3 regions of the Methylobacterium sp. J-118 genome follow, and region 2 is predicted to be linked to each of the others. Evidence: predicted binding sites of a transcription regulator. Region 2 holds the regulator's gene; each other region holds the start of a gene.
What was found. The regulator LexA, encoded in region 2, represses DNA repair genes until DNA is damaged. The targets are predictions, from matches to a motif close to TGTTCNNNNTGTGTTCNG.
Positions count from the first base shown of each region.

Region 1: the regulator LexA is predicted to act here: its motif matches at 7,552-7,569, upstream of AC3IF3_RS18520 (LexA family protein).
Region 3: the regulator LexA is predicted to act here: its motif matches at 7,495-7,512, upstream of AC3IF3_RS11965 (ATP-dependent helicase).

Region 1 covers NZ_JBYQFA010000001.1:3,840,044-3,849,811, reverse strand. The annotation lists gene AC3IF3_RS18575 (hypothetical protein) at 1-284, shown strand, start outside; gene AC3IF3_RS18570 (SGNH/GDSL hydrolase family protein) at 363-2,036, shown strand; gene AC3IF3_RS18565 (hypothetical protein) at 2,257-2,574, opposite strand; gene AC3IF3_RS18560 (hypothetical protein) at 2,691-2,858, opposite strand; gene AC3IF3_RS18555 (septal ring lytic transglycosylase RlpA family protein) at 2,961-3,356, shown strand; gene AC3IF3_RS18550 (DUF6894 family protein) at 3,536-3,847, opposite strand; gene AC3IF3_RS18545 (Ros/MucR family transcriptional regulator) at 4,820-5,281, opposite strand; gene AC3IF3_RS18540 (Ros/MucR family transcriptional regulator) at 5,629-6,195, shown strand; gene AC3IF3_RS18535 (hypothetical protein) at 6,364-6,753, shown strand; gene AC3IF3_RS18530 (hypothetical protein) at 6,891-7,088, shown strand; gene AC3IF3_RS18525 (hypothetical protein) at 7,127-7,381, opposite strand; gene AC3IF3_RS18520 (LexA family protein) at 7,587-8,039, shown strand; gene AC3IF3_RS18515 (Y-family DNA polymerase) at 8,036-9,364, shown strand; gene AC3IF3_RS18510 (hypothetical protein) at 9,375-9,617, opposite strand; gene AC3IF3_RS18505 (hypothetical protein) at 9,627-9,768, opposite strand, start outside.
Region 2 covers NZ_JBYQFA010000001.1:5,054,310-5,064,077, reverse strand. The annotation lists gene fae (formaldehyde-activating enzyme) at 1-318, opposite strand, end outside; gene AC3IF3_RS24795 (NRAMP family divalent metal transporter) at 381-1,622, opposite strand; gene AC3IF3_RS24790 (hypothetical protein) at 1,704-1,919, shown strand; gene AC3IF3_RS24785 (hypothetical protein) at 1,987-2,454, opposite strand; gene lexA (transcriptional repressor LexA) at 2,697-3,431, shown strand; gene AC3IF3_RS24775 (ComEC/Rec2 family competence protein) at 3,425-5,686, opposite strand; gene gltX (glutamate--tRNA ligase) at 5,860-7,287, shown strand; gene gltA (citrate synthase) at 7,523-8,812, shown strand; gene AC3IF3_RS24760 (DNA-3-methyladenine glycosylase family protein) at 8,881-9,759, shown strand.
Region 3 covers NZ_JBYQFA010000001.1:2,492,895-2,502,662, reverse strand. The annotation lists gene AC3IF3_RS11990 (SufE family protein) at 1-191, shown strand, start outside; gene AC3IF3_RS11985 (DUF6456 domain-containing protein) at 301-1,149, opposite strand; gene AC3IF3_RS11980 (hypothetical protein) at 1,251-1,478, opposite strand; gene AC3IF3_RS11975 (S9 family peptidase) at 1,649-3,784, shown strand; gene AC3IF3_RS11970 (AsmA protein) at 3,794-7,240, opposite strand; gene AC3IF3_RS11965 (ATP-dependent helicase) at 7,523-9,768, shown strand, end outside.

The DNA.
Region 1 (9,768 bases), 1.2 Mb from region 2:
TGACCTTTACGACCGCGTTCTCCGGCGCGCTCACCGCGTCCTGGCAGAAGGTCACCACCACGACGACCGCAACCAAGGGCCTGCGCATCGGCATCGTCGGAGCCCCGGCACCATCGGCCTACGACATCGAGTGGACCGCCGTAGCCGCGGGGTCGGCCGCCCCGACCGACACTTTTGGTGAGGGCGTTGGCGGCGGCGAAGACTTCGCTGCCGGCCTGCCGATCGGCGACATCTACCTGCGCTCAGTGAGCCTCCAAACGGCCCTGGTGAAGACGGGCGCGTAAGGCGCCCGCCACCCCTCTTTCGCCCCGCCCGACAACCCTGACCGCCCGCGCGGATGCGCTGCGGGGGAGCGATGACCCATGGCCAAATCACCGCCGTTCACGATCAACTCGCCGATCGCGCTGCCGAACGGCCTGGTCACAACGCTGGCGGCCGTGATCGCCGCGCGCCCCTCTCAGTCAGTCGCGCAGCGCGCCCCGACCGCGCTGGATGATCTGACCGCCGGCTACTCGGTCGGCAATCTCTGGCTCTGCAGCGGCACCGTCTATCAGGCCCTGCAGGTCTCGGCGGGACAAGCCGTCTGGATGCCTGTCGCCGCCGCGCGCGGGCTTCCTTGCGATGTCGTCGTCACGCCGGCCGCCTGCTACGGCTCGCGCGCTCTCAACGTGGCATGGCTGAACGGCAACTGGATCGACGTGGCCGCCGCCGCTGGCGGCACACCCACCACGATCAAGTTCATCAATGGTGAGCCGGACCTCGCCACCCTCGCCAAGGTGACGGGCGGCGGGCTGGGCTACGTCTCCAGGTGGTACGATCAGAGCGGGGCCGGCCTCGATGCCGTCCAGACGACGGCCGCCAACCAGCCGGTCGTCCGCGCCGACATCCTGACGGGCGGCGCGCCGTCGATCGTCTTCGACAGCGTGATCAACCCGACCCTAACGACGGTCGAGAAGTACCTGACGCTGCCCTCCGGTCTAACCGTGACGGGCAACGCGGACAGCGTGTTCTTCGTGGGGCGCTCCTACACCAACCGGCGCACGGCCGGCTTCGTCCAGTTGAGCCACGCCAGCTTCCCACAGACCTTCTCGTTCGGCGCTGGACCCTTCTCGACCGGCATCAATGCCTCCTACTGGTATGGGTCGCCCTACAGCGTCTCGCCGCCGAGCATGTCAGAGGCAGTCGCGGGCTGGACCTCTGGCGCATCCGGGCAGGCAGTCTACTGGGGCAACAACGCTGCGGCTTTCGCAGCACAGGGTCCGAACACGATGGCCAGCGGCTTCATCGGCCGGGCCGTCAACTCGTCGGGAACAGTCGTCGCCAATGGCCAGTCCGAGATCTCATCGCTGATCGTTTATGGCCGCGGCCTAAGCGCCATCGAGGCGATCAACCTGCGGGCCTCGCTCGTCCGCCTGTTCCCGCACTTTCCGCAGGTGCAGGACGTGAACGTCGCGGACGGCGACAGCATCACCGAGGGCTTTAAAGGCATTGCGCTCCAGAACCGGCCGCGCAAAGAGCTGAACCTCTTCGCCGATGCAACCCGTGAGTTCGTCACAGCCTTTTGGGGATCGACCTCGACGCAGCGTCTAGCTGACTACCCGACCTACGTGGCTCCGCTTTACAACGCGAAGGCCAAGAACAACATCCTGTCAACCTCGATGGGGACGAATGACCTTGTTGCCAACAACGCGACGGCGGCGGCCACCTATGCCAACCTGACACAGTACCTCGCGTTGGCACACGCGACAGGCTTCCGCGTGGTCTGCGCGACAGTCTTGCCGCGCGGTGATGCGAACGCCAGCCAGACCAGCGCCATCGCCGCGTACAACGCGCTCGTTCGGGCCAATAGTGGGGGGGCTTACGGAACGGCGGGCCAGTGGGACGCCATAGCCGACATTGCCGCCGACCCGACGATGGGTGCCGCTTCGGCCCCAAGCAACAGCACACTCTATGCGGATGGCATCCATCCGACGGACCTCGGATACTCCTACCTCGCGCCGATCTATTTGAAAGCCAGGAGCGGACTGCTGCGCTGACCCCACCATCTGCTGGCCCAAGGTTGGGGTTCGGGTACACCTCACAAAGAGATTTTGCATTTTACGCCGGTTCGAGTCCGGCTCGCTAGCCGAGATCGGGTGATTGCACTCGGGGCAGCTTCCGAGTGGCCCGTAAGGGTTCCTCAGGTAGGCGTGGCTAACCCCATCCGCTCCCCGCACACCAAGCCGGGAGCGGGTGATCTGACCTGAGCGGGTGAGATCAGTGCAGGATCGGTCCCGCGCCTCCCTCCTGAGGGCCCCCCTTCTCAAGATCACCGGCCTGGGCGACTTGAGCCTGCGCCCGCACTTGAGCGAGCGCCTGCTCGATGCAGCGCCCGGCGAGCTGTAGCCCGGCCTCGGCAACCTCAGTGGAGCAAGCGGGCGCCGGTCCGGAGGCGAGCCGGTTCCGCACGGCCGTCTCGAACTGGTCTAGGTCGTCGCGGTGGCGCCCCGCCACCAGCTCGGCGCCCATCAGCCGGATCAGATTGGTGAGTGTGGCGAGCGCCACGTCCTTCGGGTCAACGGGTAGATCGGACACGGCGGCCCTCGGCTCACAGAACACTGGAACTGTTCTGACTTATCGCCCCGACCAGCGCGTCTCACGGTCGCGTCACCTGACGGCGACGTGATCGGATCCGACCAAGCCTTACGCCGCTATCCGAGCCGCTCGTAGGTCAGCCCGATGCTGCGGCCGACCTCGTACAGGACGCCGAAGCCGACGGCGCCGAGCATCGCCACGTTCGCCAGCGCGCCCGCGATGATGATCCCCAGCGCGACCCGATCGCGCTGGACCTGCCACTGACGAACCACCCACGCCGACATCGTCGCCTCCGGTCACCTTCACCGGAACGCGCCGAACGCTGATCGGATCGGTGCGGCAGCGCGGCCGTCCCCGCTTTCCACGTCTCGTTTCGGAGATCCATCATGCTCCTGCAGCGCCTCGCGCTGCGGGCCGCAGTCGTTTGCGCGCTGCTGTCCGCATCCCCGCCGGCCCGGGCCTGGGAGGGGATCGCCTCGACCTATGGCCGGGAGATCTTCCGGATCAACCCGAGCGGCCGGACCGCCAACGGCGAGCGCTTCCGACCGATGGGGCGGACGGCGGCGATCTGGGATGTCCCGTTCAACACCCGGCTCCGCGTAACCCACCTTGCCACCGGCCGGAGCATCGTCGTCCGGGTCAACGACCGGGGCCCGCACAAGCGGCTCGGCCGGCTGATCGACCTGTCGACCGGCTCGTGTCGGGCGCTCGGCGCCTGCGGCCTCGCCCGGGTGCGGGTCGAGGTCGTGCCAGCCGGGCACCGCATGGCGGACGCGCGCTGATGGCGCCCCGCGTCCTGGCGGCGGTCGTCGCGACCCTGGCGATCGCCGCGCCGGCCGCGGCGTACCCGCGCTCGCGCCTCGCACACCTGCCGGCGCGGCCGAGCGCGACCAGCCTGCTCGCCGCCCAGCCCCGCCGGCAGCCGCAGTGCGGGGCTTCTTTTGGATGGAACGCAGCATACTTACTGATCTGTTATGGAGAAATGAGCTCGCGCGGTCATCACCAGCTTGCCTGTTTCATCATAAGCCTCGGCGAGGAACTCATTGACGCCCGTTTGCTCGCCCTCATCTTTCAAGATTGTAATTAATGTACTGCGAAGTAAGTCTCGGAGAGCAGAGAGGTCGGCAAGATGGACACCCTCTTCGTCCATGATATCGATATGATCAGACGTGGCAATAAAGTAACGTGGCACATAACTCTCCGCCTGCCAGGGCGGGAGCGCGCGCAACTTCCAGCCACCGACGCCCGTATTTAATTGTCGCTGATCGGACAATGGTGGACTGATCGATCGGCCAGTGTCTTAACATACATTGGAAATTTCGTTTTAAACCGGCCTATTGTGCCGCCACAACTAGACCCCGCAAGATCCATTGGTTCACAAAGTATTGAATTGTCTTCATGGGTCTAAAGACACCCCGTGGCGTTTATCAGCATGTCAGCCGCCACGACCGCTCCCAGTACGGCCAGCTTAACGCTGGCGAAAATCGCTCAACTCCTTGACCTGCCTGTGGAGGCGTTTTCGGCGGCACGGACCGAGAGCGACATCGAAGGTCTTACGAACCTCCTGCGCCTATGGTCGCAGATCGGGGATAATCCGGGCCGTCAGCGCGTTTTAAGTTTAGCCCGCTTGGAAGCCGAGCGTGCAAACTCAACGGCGCGCGTCAAGGTTGCTCGGCTAGCCGATCATTAAAACACTGCTTTCTGCTTTGGCATCGTGATGTATTTATGCTCGGTCGCCATTCGGGGCGACGCCCTGAACTCAGCCCGCCCAGCCCACCACAGCGGGCTTACTTCTGCCTTACGCACCGCTCACCGTGACAGTCGACGCATTACCTGTGTGCGATCCATCTGAGCCCGCCCGGTTCGCCGCGGCGGGTTTTTCTATGAGCTCTGCGTATGACCTATGGCTGCTTCCGCTGCGCCGTAGGGTTCGGCGTCGAGCTCGTGTCGGGCCCGACGGCTGGGCTGATGCTCGTCACGTATGACCAAGTCCCCCCGATGGCCAGGATCCCGGCGAAGAGGGCTGCGAAGATGCCGATGAGTGCGAAGCGGTTCATGCGAGGGAGAAGGGGCCGCCTGGTCGATTGATCCCGTCGCGGCAGCCGCCGGTCTATCTGCCACAGGTGCATCTCGCGCGGGCCGCGTTGCGTATCGGCTCCACTCACGCGAGCAAGATCGGACGCTCCCCCGCCCCGTGAGCAGATCGGGGCGGGGCGCGCTATCGCTACGCGCGAAGCTTCGGACTTTAGGCTGCTTTCCGACGCCTTGCCGGCTCGCGTTCGGCCACGGCGCCCGGCTGGCCGAGGCCGATCGCCTTAGCCAGCGCGGAGCGCCGCTCGGCGTAAGCAGGGGCGACCATGGGGTAATCGGCCGGCAGGCCATAGCGATCGCGGTAGCCGCGCGGGTCGAGCCCGTGGCTGGTCAGGTGGCGCTTGAGCGTCTTGTAGGTCTTGCCGTCGAGGAAGCTGACGATCCCGTCGGGGCGGACCGACTTGCGGATCTGGGCCGCGCTCGGCCGGTCAATCTCAAGTTCAGCTGAGGTGATCGAAGCGCTACCCGAAGTTAGTGCGCCGATGGCGGTGTACACGCTGTGGATGAGGTTCGGCAGCTCAGCGCCCGGCACAGAATTATTCGATACGTAGGCGGCAACGATAGCGCCAGCCAACTCGATCAAGTTGGGGGTATGCCCCGCGGTCTCTTCCGGCATTTTTATTTTTCCTTTGAACGTGGGTATCGCGAGTGTCTTACTTCGTCGACGCCTCGCATTGCAACATCGATTGCGCGCAATCAATACCGAGATCCGCAAATTGGTTCTCGAAGGCCGAATTGCCGTGTGTGCATGCTGACGAGACGGGTGTGGACCTCGCGATGGTTTAGGTGGGCGAACACGCGGCAGGCAATTGCGACCCTGATTACGACGGTCCGCCGCACTGAAGTCCTTCTGCGGAATATCCACGATTTTATTGATCAACTGCGATTGATGGTCTTTCCGATTTTGCAGCGATGAACTAACGGGGCGTCGGACGTGGCTGCGTCGGTTCACGCGCGAGGTGTATGGTGGAAGCGGAAGTTCAAAGTCTTGAGGATGGTGAGTTGGACTTTGTGGGTCTAACGGCAGACATCGTGTCAGCCTATGTCTCGAACAATCGCGTTTCCCCTGCGGAGGTGCCTGCCTTGCTGGCCAATGTGCATGCCGCAGTCGTCGGACTGGGGCAGCCGAGTGAGCCCACAGAAGCATCGGTCGATAAGCCGTCGCTGGCCCAGATTCGGAAGTCGATCCGGCCCGAAACCTTGATTAGCTTCATCGACGGTAAGCCGTACAAGACGCTGAAGCGGCATCTGACCAAAAATGGCCTGACGATAGACGAGTATCGAGTTCGGTACGGGCTGCCGCGGGACTATCCCACGACGGCTGCCAGCTACTCGGAGCAGCGATCGGCGCTCGCCAAGAGTCTTGGCCTGGGACAGCAGCGCCGGAAGGCGGCTCCAAAGGCAGCGGACGTCGTCGAGACCATCTCCGAGGCAGTGGAGACCGACGGTCAGATGAAGGCTGGTAGCCCAGCCGAGAAGCCTACGAAAGTTCGGCGGGCGAGGAAGGTTACGGGAATTGCGGACGCTTGATGGCTGAGGCCATTCGGCTTCGTTTGTCGCCGCACGGCTTGGAGCGTTCGTTCGTCGTGGCTCATCCTACCTGAGCAGGCCACCCCAGCCCCCTGAGCGGATCGGGGTGGGGCTGCGTGACGAGCGGCGAAGCGGCTTCGTTAAGGGCTGCGCGGTACCGCCGCCGGCATGCCCGCCACTCCCGCCCCCGCCGACCTTCCGCCCGCCGTCGCCACCTGGCGCGACCAGATCGAGCGCCTGTCCGAGCACTCCTCGCCCTGCCGGTATCTCCTGCCGACGAAGTGGCCCCCTATCCGGGCGAACGCCCTTGCCTTCATCGATCAATTCGGCGCCGAGGCGCACCGGCTTGGCTGGACGGCGCCGCAGCTCTTCGGCGTCCACCCGGAGCACGGCTTCCTGCGCGTAGATTATGTTGGCGCGCTGATGGTAAACAGCGCCACCGTCATCGGTGTCGAAGCCGACCGGATCATGTTCGCTCGCTTCTCGGGCTACCGGACGAATCCAGGTCAGACCTGGGGGCCACCCGTTTGGGAGTTCGCCGCCTGGGCTCGCGGCTGATTCAGGCTGTGATTTTCGAGGATGTCGGGGGCAGACCCGAACTTAGCCGACACAGGTTGTTGCGCTGGACAGGCCATTAACGCGGCAGCCCTTTCCCCAACTCATGATGCGGGCATGTCCCACATCGCGAACTGGCCATGCACTTCGAGATCCGCTCCACCAGCCGACACCTGTGGACCTGGGTGCTGCTCGACGGGGCTCAGATGACGGTCCTCGGATCGGACCGGACCTTTCCCTCGAAGACGCAGGCATCGGCCGCCGCCCTGGCGTTCGCGAATTTGGTCACGCGCGCGGGTCGCTCGCTCACGGGCGGGCCCGACGGCGGGTTGATCTGAGATCGACCGCAGTACCCTTAGCGACTTCGCGCTGATCCCTAACCGCCCTGCAGGCTCTCGGCGAAGTCGTCCGGGATCTCGCCCCACTGGCCGAGGATCGTCACACCCTCCAGCTCTCCGGTCTCGTCGTCGGCCACCACTTTAAGCGCCGCCGCTCCCGGCATGCGCTTGGCCAGGTTCTCGGCCTTCTTCAGCGCGCCGCTCTCCGTCGATGCCGCCTCCTGCCGGGCTGGCCGCAGCCGCTTCCGGTGCAGCTCGAACGGCTGGACCACGAACGCCGTCTTCATCGCCATGTCCGCCTCCTGCATGAGCCGCCCCTGCGCCTGCGGCTCGATTTATTCACGGCCGCGATTGGTTACCAAGCCCATACGCCGGCTGGCGTTTTCCCGCTCAATTCACATTCGTCCACCGGTCGCGGAAAAACATCCGGCCGGCGGATTGAACCCCCAGCGCGCATCGGCTTTGTTCTGCATTCGTTCCAACGGGCCGGAGCCGCGGGTGCACCTAAACCGGATCGACGCGCTGCTGGTCGACAGCCCCGACGCCGTCCGCGTGCCGCTGATCGGCCAGGCCCTGTGCGCCGGCTTCCCGAGCCCAGCCGACGACTTCCTGGAGGGCGCCCTCGAACTGCCGCGCTGGCTCGTGCCGAACCCGCCCGCGACCTTCCTCTGGCGCATCGCCGGCTCGTCCATGGAGGGCGCCGGCATCTACGACCGCGACCTCGCCTGCGTCGACCGCAGCCTCACCCCCGGCCACGGCAGCATCGTCGTGGCGGCGATCGACGGCCAGATGTCGTGCAAGCGCCTCGTGATCGAGGGCAACGCCGCACGCCTCGCCTTCTGCAACCCGGATCTCCCGGCCTTCGCGGTCGAGGAACTCGGCGAGGGCGCGATCTGGGGCGTGGTCCGCTTCTCGATCCGCTGGCACGTCGCCCGCGGGCAGGCGTCGTGAGCACGCCCGAGGCCCGCCGCCGCGACCGGATCGGCGGCGGCCGCGCCGTGGCGCTGATCGACGGCAACAGCTTCTACTGCTCGTGCGAGCGCGTGTTCGACCCGAGGCTCGCAACTGTCCCGGTGATCGTGCTCTCGAACAACGACGGCTGCGCCATCGCCCGCACGGCCGAGGCCAAGGCGCTCGGCATCAAGATGGGCGATCCGTACTTCAAGATCCGCGACCTGTGCCGGGCGCGCGGCGTGCGGGTGTTCTCCTCGAACTACACGCTCTACGGCGACATGTCGGGGCGCACCAACGCGGTCTACCGGCAGTTCAGCCCGCAGGTGGAGATCTACTCCATCGACGAGAGCTTCTTGAACCTCACCGACGTGGCGCCGTCGCTCCGGGTCGCGCTCGCCCGGGACCTGCGCGCCACGGTGCGGGCCTGGACGGGAATCCCGACCTGCGTCGGCATCGGCCCGACCAAGACGCTGGCCAAGCTCGCCAACCACATCGCCAAGACCGTGCCCGACCTGCAGGGCGTGTGCGACCTGACCGATCCGGCTGCCTACGCGCACTGGCTGTGCCGGATCGACGTCGCCGAGGTCTGGGGCATCGGCCGGGCCTCTCTGGCCAAGCTCCAGGCGATGGGCGTCGAGAGCGTGGCGGACCTGCGCGACCTCGATCCGCGACCGGTGCGCAAGGGGCTGACCGTGGTGGGCGAGCGGATCATCCACGAGTTGCGCGGGCTGGCCTGTCTGCCGCTGGAGCTGGTGCCGGCGCGCAGGAAGGGCTGCGCGGTGACCCGCTCGTTCTCCGCCCGGATCACCGAGCGGGCGGTGCTGGAGGAGGCCGTGGCCGCCCACGCGACGCGGCTCGGCGAGAAGCTGCGGCGGGAGGGGCTGGGCACCGACCACGTCACGGTATTCTACCACACGAGCGAGCACGACCGGGACGCGCCGATGCGCTCGGTCTCGACGACCGTGAGCCTGCCCGAGCACACCTCCGACACGCTGGCGCTGATCAAGGCGGCGCGGCACGGGGTGGCCAAGACCTGGCGCGAGCCGGGGGAGCGGCCGTGGCGCTACTCGAAGGCGGGGATCGTCACCAACGACCTAGTGCCGCTGTCGCACAGCCCGCGGGCGCTGATCGGCGCGCTGGACCGCGCGCGATCCGAGCCGCTGATGGCGGCGATGGATGCGTGCAATGCGCGCTGGGGCCGGGGCGCGGTGGTGCCGGCCCGCGCCGGGCTGGTGAGCCGGCGGGACTGGAGCACGAAGTTCGAGATGCGCACGCCGCGCTACACGACGCAGGTCGGCGAGCTGCCGGTGGCTTACGCTTGACTTTTGATGGTCATGGCTCGACGCCCTCACGGATCCCGAGGATAGACAGAAGATCCCGCCCCGCCCTTGTCAGGTGCCAGGCGTGCCGACCGGTCCAGCCTCGGGTCGCACGCTGCTCGACAAAGCCGAGCTCTTGTAGCACCGGCATGGCGGTCGGATAGGCGTCGAGCCGGAGGCCGCCCCGGTTGACCGCGACGGCGCGTAGAGCTTCGAGGTAGCGTCCGCGGACCGGGGCGTGCGGCTCGGTGGGCATGGCGCCCGGCTATTGCAGGCCGCCGGGGGAGTCCATCAGGCCCAGCCGGATAGCCAAAGCCAAAAGGTCGCTGTCGGTAAGCGACCCTCCGTCGACCAGCCACAGGGCGAAATCGTCGCTCCATGGCTCGACCTGGCGGCCGAGTGCTCGA
Region 2 (9,768 bases):
GGGCAGGATGCCCTCGATGATGCAGTCCACGATCGCGTCGCCGGTGGCCGCCTGGACCACGCCGCCGAGGAGCTCGGCATACTCGGCCGTGTGGATCGTGACCTTGGTGGTCATCATCGTGGCCGGGCGCACCAGCTGATTGAGGTCGCGCACCACGAACATCCGGGTGTGGCCCTGGACCTGCCCCATCATCGAGGCGAAGGCCTGGCCCACCGGCCCGCGCACGGAACCGATCAGCACCTCCGGCATGGCGTCGGTGTACTGGCCCTCGGCCGCCAGCACCGTGGCCTCGCCCGTACGGAACCAGATCTCTTGCATGTCTCGACTCCACCTGATCGGAGCCCGCGGGAGACATCATCGCGCCGCCCGCGTCAATCGGGTCAGAGCAGGCCGATCCCGTCGAGCACGCCGACCATCGCGAAGGCGATCGTGAGGCCCGAGACGGCGTAGACCACCCACTTGTAGGCGCCGTCCACGCGCTTCCCCTCCGGCAGGGCCCGGGTGGCGAGCAGGATGAGGAGGCCGAGCGCGAGCGGCAGGAGCAGGGCGTTCATCACCTCGACCGCGATGTTGAGCGCCACGAGATTCGGCACGAGCTGCACGGACACCGCGCCGGCCGCCACCACCAGCGCGAAGGCGCCGTAGAAGGCCGGCGCCTCCCGGGGCGATTGCTCCAGGGAATGCGGCTTGCCCGTCACATCGCCAAAACCCCAGGCGAGGGCCAGGGCCACGACGTTCAGCGCCACGAAGGCCGCCGCGATGATCCCGACCCCGAACACCACCTGACCGAGCCACGGCCCGAGGGCCGGCGTGAAGGCCCCCGCGAGGTCGCCCACGGTCTGCAGACCGTCCTTCGTGCCCTGCCCGGCCTTGCCGATCGTGGCGGCCGCCGCGATCAGGATCGCGCCCATCACGCATTGCGAGATCACCGCGCCCAGGAGCGTGTCGAGCCGCGAGCGCCTGGCGTGGTCCCAGCCGAGGCCTTTGTCGACGATCGCCGATTGCTGGTAGAAGATCATCCACGGCATGATCACCGCGCCGATATTGGCGGCGATCAGGACTCGGTACTGGCCGTCGCCGAGCGGCATGTGGGCGAAGGATGCCACGATCGCCCCCGGATCCGGCCGCGCCGCCACGGCGAGCCCGATGAAGACCAGCTCGAACAGGCCGACCGCGATCGCCACCCTCTCGACCCGCCGGTAGCTCCCGGTGAACACGAGGCCGAGCAGCAGGGCGGCCGGCAGGCCGAGGCTCACGAGCCGCGGCACCCCGAACAGGTCGCCGATGCCGGCGATGCCGGAGAATTCCGTGACGATGGCGCCGATCCCGGCGACCACGAGGCCGCCAAAGGAAATCCAGGCCCAGACCGGCCCGTAATGCGCCCGGATCAGCTCGCCGTGGCCGCGGCCGGTGGCGGTCCCGAGCCGCACCGTCAGCTCCTGGACGACGTAGAGGATCGGCACCAGCAGGATCTGCAGGAGCAGCAGCGAGTAGCCCCAACGGGCGCCGCTCTGGGCCGCCGTGATGAGGCTTCCGACATCGGTGTCGGCGAGCATCACCACGAGTCCGGGGCCCGCAGTCTTGAGGAACGCCGCGAGGCGGGGCAGGGAAGCGCTTGGCACGGCTCGGGAACAGTCCCGGGCCGGGGCAGTTCCGGCGGGAGCCTGCGGCGTTTTCCCGGGGCGCACCGGGAGGGTTGAGCGATGGCGGAGAGCGCGGAACGGGGGCCGGGCTGGAGCCTGCAGGCGAGCGCCGTGCCCGAGGGGGTGCGGCTGGAACTCGCCCTGTCGGATCTCGGGGGCGGGCCGGTCACCGCCGCGATCGTGCTGGACCGGGCCGAGGCCCGGGCCTTCGCGCGCGCCCTGCTGGCGGCGGCCGGCGACGCCACCGAGCGCACCTTCCCGAAGCCGGATGCCTGACGCATCCCCCCGGCACCGGTGTCCCGGCCGGCGGGTCAGGGACGCCGGACCCCTCCGGCCCGGCGGATCAGCGCTGGGCGGGGCCCGGATTGCGGCCGGGCAGGCGCGGCACCACCGTGCCCCGCCTCTCGACCGGCGCGTCGCAGGCATAGGCGAACTCGGTCTTCAGCGGATCGAACACGGTCTCGCCGGTGACCCGGCACTCCTCCCGCACGGTCTCGTCGAGATAGGCGCGGGCGGCGGTGCGGAAGCGCTTGACCCGGGTCGCCTCCGGCTCGGGATCGATCCGGACCTCGCTCAGGTTGCAGCCGGCATATTCGCGCAGGGCGTTCGAGACGATCAGCATCCGGCGCAGCTGCCGGTTGTCGTAGACCTCGTAGGGCTCCTTGCAGCCGATCGTCACCACCTGGGGGGTGAGCGCCACGTAGTTCCGCGAGATGTACGAGAAGCCGGTGGTGCAGCCGGCGAGTGCCGAGCCCAGGAGGGCGACGCCCAGGGCGAAACGGATGGACCCTGGCGCCGCGAGCTGTCGCATCCTCGTCATTCCCAGCCCGATACCGACCCGCCGCCGGAGCCGCCGGTCTTGTCCGGCGGGGCGCCCGGGTGCATTGAAACGGCTCCGCTTGTGCCGTCAATGCGTTTGTGCCCCGCCTCTGCCGCCGGGACACGAGCGTGGCCGTATTACGCTTGCGGAACACTTGCGGAACGTTTAACGTGTTCGCGATTTGTTTCAGCGGCCGCCCCGGGGCGGTCCGCCAAGCCGCGAGGCCCCCTTCGATGCTCACGCGCAAGCAGCTGGACCTTCTGCGGTTCATCCAGAGCCGCATGCAGGAATGCGGCGTTCCCCCGTCCTTCGACGAGATGAAGGACGCCCTCGACCTGAAGTCGAAATCGGGCATCCACCGGCTGATCACGGCCCTGGAGGAGCGCGGTTTCCTGCGCCGCCTCCCGAACCGGGCGCGCGCCATCGAGGTGATCCGCATCCCCGAGAGCCTGCACCAGTCGCCGACCCCGGCCCCCGCCCCCGAGCCGCGCCGCTTCACCCCGAGCGTGGTCGAGGGCGGCAAGTCCAGGCAGCCGTCCCAGCCGTCCCAGCCGGCGGCGACCCGGATGATCGACGACGGCGGCCGGGCCATCTCGATCCCCGTGATGGGCCGGATCGCGGCGGGTACGCCGGTCTCGGCGATCCAGAACCAGAGCCACGCCATCACCCTCTCCCCGGACTTCCTGGCCGGGGGCGAGCACTACGCCCTGGAGGTGCGCGGCGATTCGATGGTCGAGGCCGGAATCCTCGACGGCGACCTCGTGGTGATCCGCAAGCAGGACACCGCCAATACCGGCGACATCATCGTGGCGCTGATCGACGACGAGGAGGCGACGCTCAAGCGCCTGCGGCGCCGCGGCTCCTCGATCGCCCTCGAGGCCGCCAACCCGGCCTATGAGACCCGCGTGCTCGGTCCCGACCGGGTCCAGATCCAGGGCCGGCTCGTCAGCCTCGTGCGCCGCTACTGAAGCGGTTCCGCCGGGGCGTCGGCCGGGGCTTGCGGCACTTCGGATGAGGCCATGCCGCCGGTTCCCTCGGCGGGGGGATCCGCCCCCGGCTCGGAGCCGGCCGGCGGTGCCGCCCGCGGACGCCAGGGCAGCGACCGTCCGTCGCCGCGGGCCGCGCGCATCGTGAACCCGCCCCCGTCGACGCGCAGGGCGACGGCGCCGTGCGCCGCCAGGACCCGGCGGTCGATCACCAGCGGCCCCGTGCAGGTCGGCGGCGCCGTGAGACTCGTGATCACCACCGCGGCCCGGGCGCAATCCTCGGGGAAGGCGCGCCGGTCCCGGATCAGGGCCACCGCCCGTCCGTCCGGCAGAAGCGTCGTACAGCCGAGCCGGTCGCAGCGGCCGCCGGGCCCCGCTCTGGCCGCCCGGTCGGGCCGGCGCCCGTCGCCATCCGCCTTCAGCCATTGTTCCAGCACGAAGCCGGAGGGGCTGCCGAGGGCGGCCAGGCGGCCGTCCGGCCCCCGCACCGCCGCGCCCCAGCCCTGCCGGTCGACGTAGAGGTCCTGCCGGTCCGGAAGGGCCGCGAGGCCGAGCCCGAGCAGGAGGGGCGGCACGGCGAGCCAGCGCAGCCGCGAGGCCGGGAGCGTCGCCAGCAGCAGGCCCGCCGTCATCGCGGCCAGGGCGCCGGTGCCGAAGGCCGGCAGCACCACGGTCGCCCGCTCGAACCCGGCGATCCACGCGGAGATCGCCAGCATGCCGCCGACCGCCTGCCCCATCAGCCACCAGACCGGCCGGTCGAGGGCGAAGGGATAGGCCAGGATCCCGATGACCGCGGACGGCATCACCACCAGCGAGACCAGCGGCAGGGTCAGTGCGTTGCCGACGAGGCCGAACGGCTGGACCGTCTGGAAATGGTAGGTGGCGAAGGGCGCGGTGGCGACCTGCGCCACCAGGGTCGTCGCCAGGGTGCCGGTGACCGCCGACAGCCCGGTGCCGACGAGCCGGCCGATCCGCCCCGCCCCGGGCCGGACGAAGAGGCGCCCGTCGATCAGCCGCGCGCAGGCGATCAGCCCGGCCACCGCCCCGAACGACATCTGGAAGCTGGGGCCGAGCAGGCCTTCGGGCTCCCGCGCCAGGGCGATCAGGGCGGCCAGCGCGAGGTTGCGCATCGACAGGGCCGGCCGGTCGGCGAGGATCGCGCCCAGCATGATCAGGGTCATGATCAGCGAGCGCTCGGCGGCGATGTCCCAGCCCGAGAAGGCGCAGTAGGCGCTCACCCCCACCATGGCGAAGCCGGCTGCGATCTTCTTGATCGGCCAGAACAGCGCGCAATGGGGGACCAGGGCGAGGGCGGCCCGGACCAGCCAGAAGACGACGCCGGCGGCCAGCACCATGTGGAGACCCGAGATCGAGACCACGTGGTAGATGCCGGCGGCGCGCAGCGCATCGTTGGTGGCCGGGCCGATCAGCCCGCGCTTGCCCGTCACCAGGGCGGCCGCCACCGCCCCCGCCTGGCCGCCCTCGGCCCCCGCGATCCGGCGGGTCAGCGCGTTGCGGGCCTCGTCCAGCAGGGCGGCGAGGCGCAGGCGCAGGGGCGGCGGCTCCACGGGTGCCCGGACCGTGACCGCGCCGACCAGGGAGCCCACCGCGCCGATGCCCTGGAAATAGGCGTCCCGGGCGAAGTCGTAGCCCCCCGGCCGGGCCGCCTCCGGGGGTGGCAGCAACCGGGCGGTCGCCGCGATGGACTCCCCGGGCCGCGGGATCGGCGTCTTGCGGAACGAGACCCGCACCCGGGCCGGCCGCAGCTCCGGCGCGAGCCCGGCAAAACTCTCCACCCGGATCACCAGCCGGGCGCCGACCTCGCGCTCGTCCAGCGCCTCGACCATGCCGGTGAGCGGCCCGATGGTGGTCCGGGCCAGGATCGGCGCGTCCACCTGCGCGACCCGCCAGGTCGCCGCCGCGAAGCCCAGGAACGCGGCCGCCGCCGCCAGGGCCAGGGCCAGGGCCGCCGGCCGCGCGCCCAGGACCGGCACCGGCGCCAGGGCGAGGGCGGCCCCGATCAGCGGGGCGGCCAGGACCGGCTCGCCGTCCGCCGCCGCGAAATAGACCAGGATCCCGGCGCCGAAGGCCACCGCCAGCCAGGGGAACAGGCGGCGCTGCTCGGCCTCCCGGGCGAGGCCCGCGGCGGCCCAGTCGCGCAGCGCCGGGAGCGCCGCCGCGCGCGGGGTGGCCCGCGTCAGCACGCCCCCCGCCAGCCTCGCGCCGATCCGCCGCATTGCCGCCGCCCCGATCCGCGCGATCTGTCGACGCCGGCCCAGCGATTCCCGGCCCGATTCTTAACCCATCCGGCGGCCCGTGCTACAGCCGGCGCTTCGTGCTAGGGCGCCGTGTCGAGCCCCGCGCCGCGCCTCGCGCCCCCTCCCGACCCGCCCCCGAACACACCGGACCGATGTCCTCAGCCGTCGTCACGCGCTTCGCCCCCTCGCCCACCGGCTACCTGCATATCGGCGGGGCCCGCACGGCTTTGTTCAACTGGCTCTATGCCCGCCACACGGGCGGCCGGATGCTGCTGCGCATCGAGGATACCGACCGGGAGCGCTCCACCAAGGGCGCGATCGACGCGATCCTCGACGGCCTCACCTGGCTCGGCCTCGATTGGGACGGGGACGTGATCTTCCAGTTCGCCCGGGCCGAGCGCCACCGGGCGGTGGCCGAGGAACTGCTGGCCGCGGGCCGCGCCTATCATTGCTACGCCACCGCCGAGGAACTCACGCAGATGCGCGAGACCGCCCGGGCCGAGGGTCGTGCGCCCCGCTACGACGGGCGCTGGCGCGACCGCGACCCGGCCGAGGCCCCCGCCGGGGTCAAGCCGGTGATCCGCCTGCGGGCGCCCCAGGAGGGCGAGACCGTGGTGGAGGACGCCGTCCAGGGCCGGGTGACCTGGGCCAACAAGGATCTGGACGACCTCGTGCTTCTGCGCTCGGACGGCACGCCCACCTACATGCTCGCCGTGGTGGTCGACGACCACGACATGGGCGTCACCCAGATCATCCGCGGCGACGACCACCTCACCAACGCGGCGCGCCAGAGCCAGATCTTCTCGGCCCTGGGCTGGGCGATCCCGAAGATGGCCCATATCCCGCTGATCCACGGGGCCGACGGGGCGAAGCTGTCGAAGCGCCACGGGGCGCTCGGCGTCGAGGCCTATCGCGACCTCGGCTACCTGCCGGCGGCCCTGCGCAACTACCTCGTGCGGCTCGGCTGGAGCCACGGCGACCAGGAGGTGTTCTCCACCGAGGAGATGGTCTCGGCCTTCGATCTGGGGTCGGTGGGGCGCTCGGCGGCGCGGTTCGACTTCGCCAAGCTCGCCAACCTCAACGGGCTCTACATCCGCTCCAGCGCCGATGCCGACCTCGTGGCGGCGATCGAGACGATCCTGCCGAATGTCGGGCCCGAGCGCGGCCTCGCGGCGCCCCTGCGGCCGGAGCTGAAGGACAAGCTCACCCAGGCCATGCCGGGCCTGAAGGAGCGGGCCAAGACCCTGATCGAGCTCCTCGACAGCGCCTATTATCTCACCGCGCAGCGCCCCCTGACGCTGGACGACAAGGCCCGCGCCCTCCTCTCCGACGAGGGCCGCGCCCGCCTCGCCGGGGTGCGCCCGGTGCTCGAAGCGGTGTCCGACTGGAGCGCGGCCTCGACCGAGGACGCCGTGCGCCACTACGCCGAGACGGCCGGCTGCAAGCTCGGGCAGGTGGCCCAGCCCCTGCGGGCGGCGCTCACGGGGCGGACCACCTCCCCGCCCCTGTTCGACGTCATGGCGGTGCTCGGCCGGGACGAGACCCTGGCCCGCCTCGGCGATCAAGCGCCGCAGGGCTGAGGGTCTCCGCGGCGTGCGGGATGGGACCTGCGGCCTTCGGCCCGGATTTCGCTTGGTCGAATTCGCTTGGCGTCGGGGTCCGGTTGTCACCGACCCCGTTGCTGCTGCAGTGCCGTTTGGGTAACCCATGACAGTGAGCACCCGCAGCATACGGCGCGGTGCTCAGGCCCCCGGGACCGGCTCGGGCAGCCCGAGGCCGGCATCCGCCACGTCGCCACAGAAGGGTCCACGATCCATGAGCGCACCCAGCACCATCACCGTGGACGGCAAGTCGATCGCGCTGCCGGTGAAATCCGGGACGATCGGGCCGGACGTCATCGATATCGGCAAGCTCTACGCCCAGACCGGCGCCTTCACCTTCGACCCGGGCTTCACCTCGACGGCGAGTTGCGAATCGAAGATCACCTACATCGACGGCGACGAGGGCGTGCTGCTCTACCGCGGCTACCCGATCGAGCAGCTCGCCGAGAAGGGCGACTTCCTCGAGACCTGCTACCTGATGCTGTTCGGCAGCCTGCCGACCGCCGCCCAGAAGGCCGATTTCGACTACCGGGTCACGCGCCACACCATGGTGCACGACCAGATGAACCGGTTCTTCACCGGCTTCCGGCGCGACGCGCACCCGATGGCCGTGATGGTCGCCTCGGTGGGGGCGCTCTCGGCCTTCTACCACGACTCGACCGACATCACCGACGAGAGCCAGCGGATGATCGCGTCGATCCGCATGATCGCCAAGATGCCGACACTGGCGGCGATGGCTTATAAATACTCGATCGGCCAGCCCTTCGTCTATCCGAAGAACGATCTCGACTACACCTCGAACTTCCTGCGGATGTGTTACGCGGTGCCGTGCGAGGAATACGAGGTCAACCCGGTCTTCGCCCGGGCGCTGGACAAGATCTTCATCCTGCATGCCGACCACGAGCAGAACGCCTCGACCTCGACGGTGCGTCTGGCGGGCTCCTCGGGCGCCAACCCCTTCGCCTGCATCGCGGCCGGCATCGCCTGCCTGTGGGGCCCCGCCCATGGCGGCGCCAACGAGGCGGCGCTCAAGATGCTGATGGAGATCGGCACCCCCGAGAACGTCGGCAAGTACGTCGCCAAGGCCAAGGACAAGAACGATCCGTTCCGCCTGATGGGCTTCGGCCACCGGGTCTACAAGAACTACGACCCGCGCGCCCGGATCATGCAGAGCACCACGCACCAGGTGCTCAAGGAGCTCGGCAAGACCGACGATCCGCTGCTCCACGTCGCCATGGAGCTGGAGCAGATCGCCCTCAAGGACGAGTACTTCATTGAGAAGAAGCTCTACCCGAACATCGATTTCTACTCGGGCATCACCCTCAAGGCGATGGGCTTCCCCACCGACATGTTCACGGTGCTGTTCGCGGTGGCGCGCACGGTCGGCTGGATCGCCCAGTGGGCCGAGATGATCGAGGACCCGATGCAGAAGATCGGCCGGCCGCGCCAGCTCTATGTCGGCCCGGCCCAGCGCGACTACGTGCCGGTCGACGCCCGCGGCTGAGGCTGGACCTGTCCCGGACGACGAGCAGCGGGGCGGCCGAGAGGCCGCCCTTCGCGTTTGCGGAGGCGATCGAGCTTCGCCTGCCCTATCGGCCGCCCTACGATTGGGCGGCGATCCGCGCCTTCCTGGCCAGGCGCGCGATCCCCGGCGTCGAGACGATCGACCCTGCGGCGGCCTACGCCCGCACGATCCGCGTCGCGGGGCGGCACGGCCTCGTGACCGTCGAGTCCGGCGACGGCTGCCTGCAGGCGACGCTCCGCGGCGTCGGGACCGGCGACGCGCCGGCGGTCTCCGCGCGCCTGTGCCGCCTGTTCGATTGCGACGCCGACCCGGCCGCCATTGCCGTCTGCCTGGCCCGGGATCCGGTTCTGGCCCCGCTCGTGGCGGCGCGGCCGGGCTTGCGCCTGCCCGGCGCCTGGGACCCGTTCGAGACCGGCTGTCGGGCGATCCTCGGCCAGCAGGTCTCGGTCGCCGCCGCGATCGGGCTCGCCGGGAAGATGGTGGCGGCCTTCGGGACGCCCCTCGCGGAGCCGTTCGGCGGCCTGACCCACGTCTTTCCCGCACCGGCCGATCTGGTCGAGGCGGATGTCGCCCTGGCGCTCAACATGCCGCGGGCCCGCGGCGCGGCGATCCGGGCGCTGGCCGCGGCGGCGCTGGCCGACCGGGACCTGTTCGCCCCGGCCGAGTCCCTGGAAGCCGCGGTGCTGCGCTTCACGGCGATCCGCGGGATCGGACCCTGGACGGCGCAGTACATCGCCATGCGGGCGCTCAAGCTGCCGGACGCCCTGCCGGTGGGCGATGTCGGCCTGCTGCGGGCGCTCGCGACGGCCACCGGACGGCCGAGCGCGGCCGAGCTTCTGGCCCTGGCCGAGGCGTGGCGGCCGTTCCGCGCTTACGCGGCGCAGCACCTCTGGGCGGCGGACGAGGCGGCCGTGACGGGGCGGTGATCGGGGTGC
Region 3 (9,768 bases), 2.6 Mb from region 2:
GCGGCTTCGTCGCGCTGATGGTGGCACTCTACACCGGCAAGACCCCGCGCGAGGCCGCCGAGACCGACGGGCTCGACCTGTTCCGGCAGCTCCGCTTCGGCTCCCACGTCACCTCGAAGCGGTCCAACGGCGTGCGGTCCATGGCCGAGCGCATCCACCGCGACGCCGTCCGGCTCGCCGCGGCGGGCTGAGCGGTGGTCCGGATCATCCCGGACCGCGATGCGCCCGACTCATCGAGGTCCGCCCGCGCGGCGGCGGCCGTCCGCCGGACCTCACGGATCGGATCCGTGACAGTCCGCATCAAGCCTGCCACAGGCGCAGGCGGGCGTGCTCCGGCCCCGTGGCCTCGCGCTCCAGGCCGTAATGCTCGGCCAGCCGCCCAAGGGCGATGCGCGCCACGACCTTGGCCGAGCGCGCCGGCCAGCGCCGCTCGACCTCGATCCGCTCCAGGCCCTTCAGGAAGCCGCAGAGATCGATCAGGAGGCCGGACAGGTCGCTCCCGACCGCGTCGAGGGCGCCGCGGACCCGCTGCCGGGCCGCGATCACGTGATCGGCCGCGGCCGCCGGGTCGCGGGGGCCGCCGCCATCGACCCGGGGGGCACTGGGATCGCTCCCCATCCGGGGCAGCAGCGCGGCGGCGTTCATGTCCCGCCGGAGCCGCTCGCCGGCCTCGAAGGCGGCCGCATCGATCAGCGGCGCACCGTCCCGGCCGCGGCGGCGCACCATCCAGGCGAGCGGGTTCTCGGAGGCGTTGCGCAGGATCGGCCCCCCGCCCTCCGCCGCCACCGTGAGGTCCTGATGCTGCGCGGCGAAGGCCCTGTCGCCCGGCATGGCCTGCCGGCGCAGGCGCGCCCGCCCGGCGGCGCTGATCGTCAGCCGCGTACCGGCCGGGTCCCAATCCGCCAGGTCGGCGGCGGCGAGGGCCCGGCCGGACGCGACCGTGAAGCGCCCGCTCCCCACCGAGATGCCGTCGCCGCCGCGCCGGACCAGCAACGCGTCCTCGACCAGGGGATCGGGCCGGGCATAGGCCCCCGCCTCGCCGAGCCGCGCCAGCAGGCGCCCCGCCTCCGGCGGCAGGTCTACCGGCTCCGCCCGGTCCCGCTTCGGTCGGGCGGTCTCGGCACGCCGGTTCCTGGCCAGCTTGTTCATGTTTTGTTCCTAGTCGGATGCGATGAATGCGGGAGCGCTCGCACCCTGTCAGGAAAATTCATAAAGTCAAGGTTTTTTTGCCTAAAACCGACCGGCTGCGGTCATGCAGTCCCGACCGGACGGGGCGGCGGCCGGCGCAGGATCTCGGCGATCTCGTCCTCCGACTTGCCGCGCACCGGGTAGCCCATCGCCTCGAAGCGCTCGACCAGCGCCTCGCTCGTGGTCGCCGAGCGCGCCGCCCAGTCCGCGAGCATCTCGTTCACCTGCTGCAGATCCCGCTGGGGATCCTCGTCCTGCGAATCGGCCTGCGTGTCGGGGATCGCGACCATGTCGGCACCTCGGCGTCGAACCGGCGACCGTGATCCACGCCACGGTCCGGGCTTCAACGCCCGAGGTCGGGACAGGCTCCCGCCGGCCCTGCGCCGCGCCGCCTTGCATCCCGGCGCCGGGCGGGACACATGCCCTCACCCGCACCTGACGGGACCCGACGGGAGAGACGATGACCGACATCGGCCACGGCCTGCGCGCGCAATCCACCGGGGCGCCGGTCGCCGAGATCCGGCCGCGGCGCTTCAGCGTCCACGGACAGGCGATCACCGATCCCTACGCGTGGCTGAAGGCCGAGAACTGGCAGACGGTCCTCAAGGACCCCGCCGCCCTGCCCGCGGACATCGACGCCTATCTCCGCGCCGAGAACGCCTACGCGGAGGCGGCCCTGGCCGGGACCGCGGCGCTGCGCCAGCGGCTCGTCGCCGAGATGCGCGGGCGGATCCAGGAGGACGAGAGCGGCGTCCCGGACCCCGACGGGCCGTTCGCCTATTACACGCGCCACCGGGAGGGCGGCCAGCACCCGCTGATCTGCCGGAGGCCGGCGACGGCGCCCGACGTGCCGCAGGCCGGGCCGGACCCGGCGGAGACGATCCTGATCGACGGCGACCGCGAGGGCGAAGGCCTGCCGTTCTTCGAGATCGCCGCCGCGGTACATTCCGACGACCATGCCCGCCTCGCCTGGAGCGCCGACACGAAGGGCTCAGAACTCTACACGATCCGGGTCCGCGACATCGCCACCGGGCTGGACCTCGACGACCGGGTCGAGGCGACCTCCGGCGAGGCGGTCTGGGCCGGGGACGGCGACAGCTTCTGGTACGTGGCGCTCGATGCCAACCACCGCCCCGCCAAGGTGATGCGCCACCGCCTCGGCACCGCGCAGACACAGGACGAGACCGTCTATACGGAAGCCGATGCCGGCTATTTCGTCCATATCGGCCGGACCCAGTCCGGGGCGTTCCTCGATGTGACGGCGAGCGACCACGAGACCGCGGAGGTCCGGCTGCTCGACCGGCACGCCCCCGCCGGGCCCCTGCGCCTCGTGCAGCCGCGCGAGCCGCTGCTGATCTACGGGGTCGAGCACCGGGGCGACCGGCTGTATATCCGCACCAACGCGGACGGGGCCGAGGACTTCAAGATCGTCACGGCCCCCCTCGACGCTCCGGGCCGCGCCAACTGGACCGACCTCGTGCCGCACCGGCCGGGGGTGATGATCCGGCACCTGCACCTGCTCACGGGCCACCTGATCCGGCTCGAGATCGAGAATGCCCGGCCGCGGATCGTCGTGCGCGACCTCGCCAGCGGCGCCGAGCACAGCGTCGCCTTCGCCGAGGAGGCCTACGCCCTGGGGCTCCGGTCCGGGCTCGCCTTCGACACGGCGACGATCCGCTTCGTCTACTCGTCCATGACGACCCCGTCGGAGACCTGGGACTACGCCTGCGACAGCCGGGACCGGACCCTGCGCAAGCGCCAGGCGGTGCCGAGCGGGCACGACCCGGCGGCCTACGTGACCCGGCGGCTCTTCGCCACCGCCCCGGACGGGGAGCAGGTGCCGATCTCGCTGCTGCACCGGCGCGACCTCGTGCTCGACGGCTCCGCGCCGCTGCTGCTCTACGGCTACGGCTCCTACGGGACGCTGATGCCGGCCGGATTCCGGACGAACCTGCTGAGCCTGGTCGACCGGGGCTTCGTCTACGCCATCGCGCATATCCGGGGCGGGACCGAGAAGGGCTGGCGCTGGTATCTCGACGGCAAGCGCGCGCAGAAGCCCAACACCTTCACGGACTTCATCGCCTGCGCCCGGGCGCTGATCGGGGCCGGCTACACGGCGGAAAAACGCATCGTCGCCCATGGCGGCTCGGCCGGCGGCATGCTGATGGGGGCGGTCGCCAACATGGCGCCGGAGCTGTTTGCCGGCATCGTCGCCGACGTGCCCTTCGTCGACGTGCTCAACACCATGCTGGACGCGGAATTGCCGCTGACCCCGCCGGAATGGCCCGAATGGGGCAACCCGGGGGCGCGCGACGCTGATTTCCGGACGATCCTGTCCTACTCGCCCTACGACAATGTCGCCGCCCAGGCGTATCCGGCGATCCTGGCGCTCGGCGGGCTCACCGATCCGCGGGTCACCTACTGGGAGCCGGCCAAGTGGGTCGCGCGGCTGCGCGCCACCATGACGGGCGGCGGCCCGGTGCTGCTGCGGATCAACATGGAGGCCGGCCACGGCGGCGCCGCCGGCCGGTTCGACCGGCTGGAGGAGGTGGCGCTGATCTACGCGTTCGCGCTGATGGCGGTGGGGAAGGCCTGAGCCGCCCGTTCAGGGCCGTCCCTCGGCTGGGGAGGGTGCCGGGTCCGCCCCCTCCCCCAGGACCCGCGCCCGGCGGGCCGCCTCCTCGGCGGCGGCCCTCTCGGTCGCGGCCTTCTCCGCCGCCGCCCTGTCGGCGGCGGCCTTGAGCGCCGTGGCCCGGGCATGGTCCATCTCGATCCGGGCGCGGCGGCGCTGCCGCTCGACCTGATCGGCGTCCGTCAGCTCGATCGTCTCCAGCTCGCGCTGGAGCACGAAGGCGGCGAGCCCGTTCGACAGGGCGCCGACGTCGAGGGTCCGTTCGGGGGCGGCGAGCGGCCCCGCCAGGCCGATCTGGATCGCCGGCGGACCGGCGCTCCAGCCCCGGGGCACCGGACCGCCGGTGAGCGTCCCCCGGGCGTCGAGGCGGCCGCCGCGCAGGTCGCAGCCGACCGTGCCGGCCCAGCGGGCGGGCCCGAAATCGATGTCGAACGGACCGGCCCGCAGCACCCCGCCGACGATCGTGGCCGCGGCCCGCGCGGGCGCGCCCGCCTGCGCCGCAGCCTTGGCGAGTTCCTCCGCCACCAGGGCCTGGAGGCGGCCCTCGCGCAGGGGATCGTCGATCTCCACCGCCCGGGACAGGGCGCGCCCCGGCGCCGCCGGATCGGCCGCCGGGACGCGCAGGTCCTTGAGCACCAGCGTGCCGCTGCCCGAGAGGCCGTCGCCGAGCCCCGGGATCGTCTCCGCCGTGGTGGCGAAGCGCAGATCGGCATCCAGGCGGCCGCCGACCGGGCCGCCGGTGAGCGCGGAGAGCGCCACGTCGTCGAGGCTGCCGGTACCGGAGATCGCCGCGCCGGCCCCGGCCCGCGTGATCGTCGCCGATCCGGCGATCCGCCCGCCGCCGAGCTTGCCGGTCAGGTCGCGCAGGGTCAGGCCGGTCTCTGCGAGGCCGAGGGCCATGGCCGCATCCGTCGCCACGAGACCGCGCCCGAGGTCCAGCCTGGCGATGCGGGTGTCGAGGGTGACGGCCGGGTGGGCGGGGGGCGGCCCGAACCGGCCGCCCTCCTGGACCGGGAGCAGCACGGCCTCCGCCAGGTGCGGCAGCGACAGCCGGTCGAGGGCGAGGCGCCCGTGGGGGACGCCGCCCGGCGCCCGCAGCAGCGTCCCGCTCACCCCCGATCCGGCGATCTGGCCGGCCAGGGTGGCGGCCCCCTCCCCCGCCTCCCGGGACACGGTGACGGTCAGGTCGGCCGGCCACGCGCCCGGCGGAAGGCTCGCGGCCCCGGCGAGCGTCAGGAACGGCCCAAGATCGGCCGTCTCGGCCCGGACCACGCCGCCGCTGGGCAGCGCGTCGGCGCCGATCAGGATCGGCAGGGAGGTCGCGAGCCGGAGTCCCGCCACCATCCCGTCGAGGCTGAGGGCGAGCCCGGCGCCGTCCGGCCGCTCGGCCTTCAGGTGGAGCGCGGCGGGCTGCTGGAGGCCGGCGATGTCGGTCCGCCCGAACCACGTCCCGGCCCGGGGGGTACTCAGCGTCGCGGTGCCGCCCTCGATCCCCGTCCCGCGGCTCGCCAGGGTCAGGTCGAGGCTGCCGCCGCCGGCGCTGCCCCGGGCCTGGGTGCGCAGGGCCTGGGCGGGGCCACCCTCCCGGTCGAGGCTGACGGCGAGGTCGAGGGGCGCGTCCCGCAGGAAGGCCGGCAGCAGGCGGATCTCGCCGATCCAGACCCGTTCGAGCAGGCCCAGCAGCGGCGCCGCCACCGGGGCCTTCAGGCGGCCGGAGACGCGCCCGGTCCCGTCCGCGCCGATCCGGCCGGAGAGCGTGGCGCTCGCGCCCGCGAGATCGGTCACGGCGAGGCTGTCGACCACGAGGCCGGCGCCGTCCGTCTGGATGCTCGCCGCGATGGTGCCGGTGCCGGAGCCCGTGGCCCCGAAGCGCACGTCCCGCGCCTCCAGGGTCAGGGCGAGGTCGAGGTCGCGCAGGCTCCCCAGGGCGGTGCCGAGGGGCGGCAGGCCGGCGATGTCGATGCCGTTCGCGCGGATCTGCGCCTCGAAATGGCCCCGCGCCCCGGCCTCCGCGGCGGTGTAGCGGGCGTTTCCGGTGATCCGGGCCGCGCCGAGGGCGAGGCGCAGGTTGCGCAGGGACAGGCTCCCGGGGTCCGCGGAGACATCGGCGGCCGCCTCGACCCGGCGTCCGTCGAGGAGGGCGGTCAGGGGGTTCTCTAGGCCGAGGCGGCGCAGGTAGCGGCCCAGGGCGTCCGAATCGGGCGCGCTCAGCGCCACCGGGCCGGTGAGGCGGAACGGCGCGGTGTCGACCTGCCCGCTCACGCTGACGGTGGATTCCGCCGGGCCGGTGGCCGTGAGGCGCCGCAGCAGCAGGCCGCCGGCCCGCTCCAGGGTGCCGGTGAGGGCGAGGTTCGACCATTCGTCCCCCCCGAGCATGGCGCTGCCCACGGCGAGATCGAGGTCGAGCATCGCCGGCAGGTCGCCGCCCCAGCTCGGCAGGCCGCGGGCGATCAGGTTCTGGCCCTCGGTCGAGGCCAGGAAGGCGTCGAGGTCGAGGCGGCGGGCCTCCAGGCTCAGGGCGGCGCGCCACTGGCGCAGGTCGAGCCGGCCGGTGCCGCCGAGGCGCAGGGTGCGCCCCCCCGGGTCGAGGGCGAGATCGACCCCCTCGAACCGCACCTGCGTGCCCCTGGCCTTGAACGTTGCGCCCATCGTGAACGGCAGGTAGGCGCCCGCGGCCTGGGTCGGCGGGCCGACCACGAGGCGGGCGGAGCCCTCGGCCTCTACCTGGACCGCCCGGCCGGTCTCCAGGGGGACGAGGCCGAACCGCGCATCCGCCTCGAACCGCGGGTGGGCATCGCCGCCCCCCGAGATCTTCACGGCGAGCCGCCCGTCCGGCCCCGGCGTGCCGCTCACCGCCCGGAACGGGACGCCGCCGCTCGTGCCCTCCACGCGCCAGGGCCCGACCAGGGCCGGCGCCTGCAGGGTCAGGTCCTGCGCGTAGAACTGGTCGGTCCGGCCGGTCTCGGGCACCTGCGTGGTGACGAGGAATTGCTGGACGTGCAGCGCCTCGATGGCGAAATCGCGGGTGCCCAGGGCCTCCCCGAGACCGCCCGGCAGCTTCAGGGCGTCGGGGCCGGCCAGCGGGAGCTTGATCTCGGCCCGGCCGATCCGGGTCTCTGTGAAGCGGAACTCGCCCTTCAGGAGCGGCGCCAGGGCGACCTCGGCCTTGACGAACCGCGCATCGAGGGTCGGGCGCTCCGGATCGGCCCCGAGATGCAGGCGGTCGACGCGCAGCCTCGGCGAGGGCAGGAGCCGGACCTCGATCCGCCCGTCGGTCCGGGCGGGCACACCGAGCGACCGGGTGAGCGCCCGGTCGACCAGCGCACGGTGGGCCTGCCAATCGACGAAGGGCGGGACGGCCAGCGCCGCCACGAGAACCAGGATGACGGCGCCCGCCAGCGCGGTCAGAAGATCACGCAATGGTCCCGTTCCGCACTCGTTTCCGCGCGGGACCGTCCCGCGTGCCCCCGCGAGCAAGTGGCCATAGCACGATAAGCCCTCGGAGGCGCCAGCGGTGATGCCACGGTCCGGAGCCGCTCGCGCGGCGCTCGATGTGCCGGTTCCCGGACAGGCGCAGCGAAGCGGAACCTGATTCGGGACGGAGCATGAGACCCGGCGTGCAAGCGGCTGCGCCCACACGCTCAGGTCGCACCGCGCGCACGCGCCCTCGACGCCGTTCGCGATTTGGTCCAGGGATGCGGGATGCAGAACCGCCCGCATGCGCAGCCCGCCGGGGACGGCGCTCCCGCCTCTTCCATCGCCGCCCGCGCCATGGGCGCGCTCCGCCGCGACGCCGCCGCCTATCTCGAGGGGCTCAACCCCGAGCAGCGCCGCGCCGTCGAGACCACGGAGGGCCCGGTCCTGGTGCTGGCCGGGGCCGGCACCGGCAAGACCCGGGTGCTTACCACCCGCATCGCCCACCTGATCGCCACCAACCGGGCGCGGCCCTTCGACATCCTGTCGGTGACCTTCACCAACAAGGCCGCCCGGGAGATGAAGCACCGGATCGGCGCGCTGATCGGCCCGGCCGGCGAGGGCATGCCCTGGCTCGGCACCTTCCACGCCATCGGCACCAAGATCCTGCGCCGCCATGCCGAGCTCGTCGGGCTCAAATCCGACTTCACCATCCTCGGCACCGACGATCAGCTGCGGCTGATGAAGCAGGTGATCGCCGACCAGAACATCGACGAGAAGCGCTGGCCGGCCCGGGCGCTCGCCCACACGATCGACGGCTGGAAGAACCGCGGCCTCTCGCCCGAGCAGGTGCCGCCGGGCGAGGCCGCGTCCTTCGCCTTCGGCAAGGGCGGGGCGCTCTACACCGCCTACCAGGCCCGGCTCGCGACGCTGAACGCCGTCGATTTCGGCGATCTTCTGCTGCTGTGCCTCAAGCTCTGGCGCGAGAACCCTGATGTGCTCGCCAATTACCAGGACCGGTTCCGCTACATCCTGGTCGACGAGTATCAGGATACCAACGTCGCCCAGTACCTGTGGCTGAGGCTGCTCGCGCAGAATCGCAAGAACATCGCCTGCGTGGGCGACGACGACCAGTCGATCTACGGCTGGCGCGGGGCCGAGGTCGACAACATCCTGCGCTTCGAGCACGATTTTCCGGGCGCCGTGGTGGTCCGTCTGGAGCGCAACTACCGCTCCACCGGCCACATCCTGGCGGCCGCCTCGGGGCTGATCGCCAGGAACGAGAGCCGGCTCGGCAAGACCCTGCGCACCGAGGACGAGCCGGGCGAGCGCGTCACCGTGTCGGGGGCCTGGGATTCCGAGGAGGAGGCGCGGCTGCTCGCCGAATCGATCGAGTCGCTCCAGGTCAAGCAGCATCCCCTGTCGGAGATCGCCGTGCTGGTGCGCATCTCTGCGCAGATGCGCGAGATCGAGGACCGCTTCGTCCAGCTCGGCCTACCCTACCGGGTGATCGGCGGCCCGCGCTTCTACGAGCGGGCCGAGATCCGCGACGCCCTGGCCTATCTGCGCGCCACCGTGAATGTCAGCGACGACCTCGCCTTCGAGCGGATCGTCAACACCCCGAAACGGGGCCTGGGCGACGCGACCCTGCAGCAGCTCCACACCTACGGCCGCGCCAACCGGCTGCCCCTGCGGATCGCCGCGGAGCGCCTGTGCGAGACCGACGAGCTGAAGCCCCGGGTCCGCTCGACCCTGCGGGCGCTCACCGCGAGCTTCTCCCGCTGGGCGCGGCTGGTGGAGGCGCAGCCGCACAGCGAGGTCGCCCAGACCATCCTGGAGGAATCCGGCTACACCGAGATGTGGCAGAAGGACCGCTCGGCCGACGCCGCCGGCCGGCTGGAGAACCTCAAGGAATTCGTCCGCTCCATGGAGGAATTCCCCGACCTCGCGGCCTTCCTGGAGCACGTCTCCCTGGTGATGGAGGCCTCCGAGACGGAGGGCGCCGACCGGGTCTCCCTGATGACGCTCCACGCCGCCAAGGGGCTCGAATTCGACACCGTGTTCCTGCCCGGCTGGGAGGACGGCCTGTTCCCGAGCCAGCGGGCGCTGGACGAGAGCGGCCGGGCCGGCCTGGAGGAGGAGCGGCGCCTCGCCCATGTCGGCCTCACCCGGGCGCGCAAGCGGGCCAAGCTGTCCTTCGCGGTCAACCGGCGCATCCACGGGCTGTGGTCCTCGACCATCCCGTCCCGGTTCATCGACGAATTGCCGGAATCGGCCGTCGACGTGATCGAGGCGCCGGCCCACTTCTCCGCCGGCGCCTCGCGGTTCGACCGCAACCCCGCGCCGTTCGGATCGAGCTACGGCACGCCGGGCTGGCAGCGGGCGCAGGCCGCCACCGCGCCGCAGGCCGGCCGCGGCGGCTTCGGGTCCGCGCCGGGGGGCCGGGCCGGCGGACAGGCCGGGGGGCCGCGGCAGATCGAGGGCGAGCTGATCGCCAAGTCGACAGGCATGCCCTCGGCGTTCGAGGCCGGCCA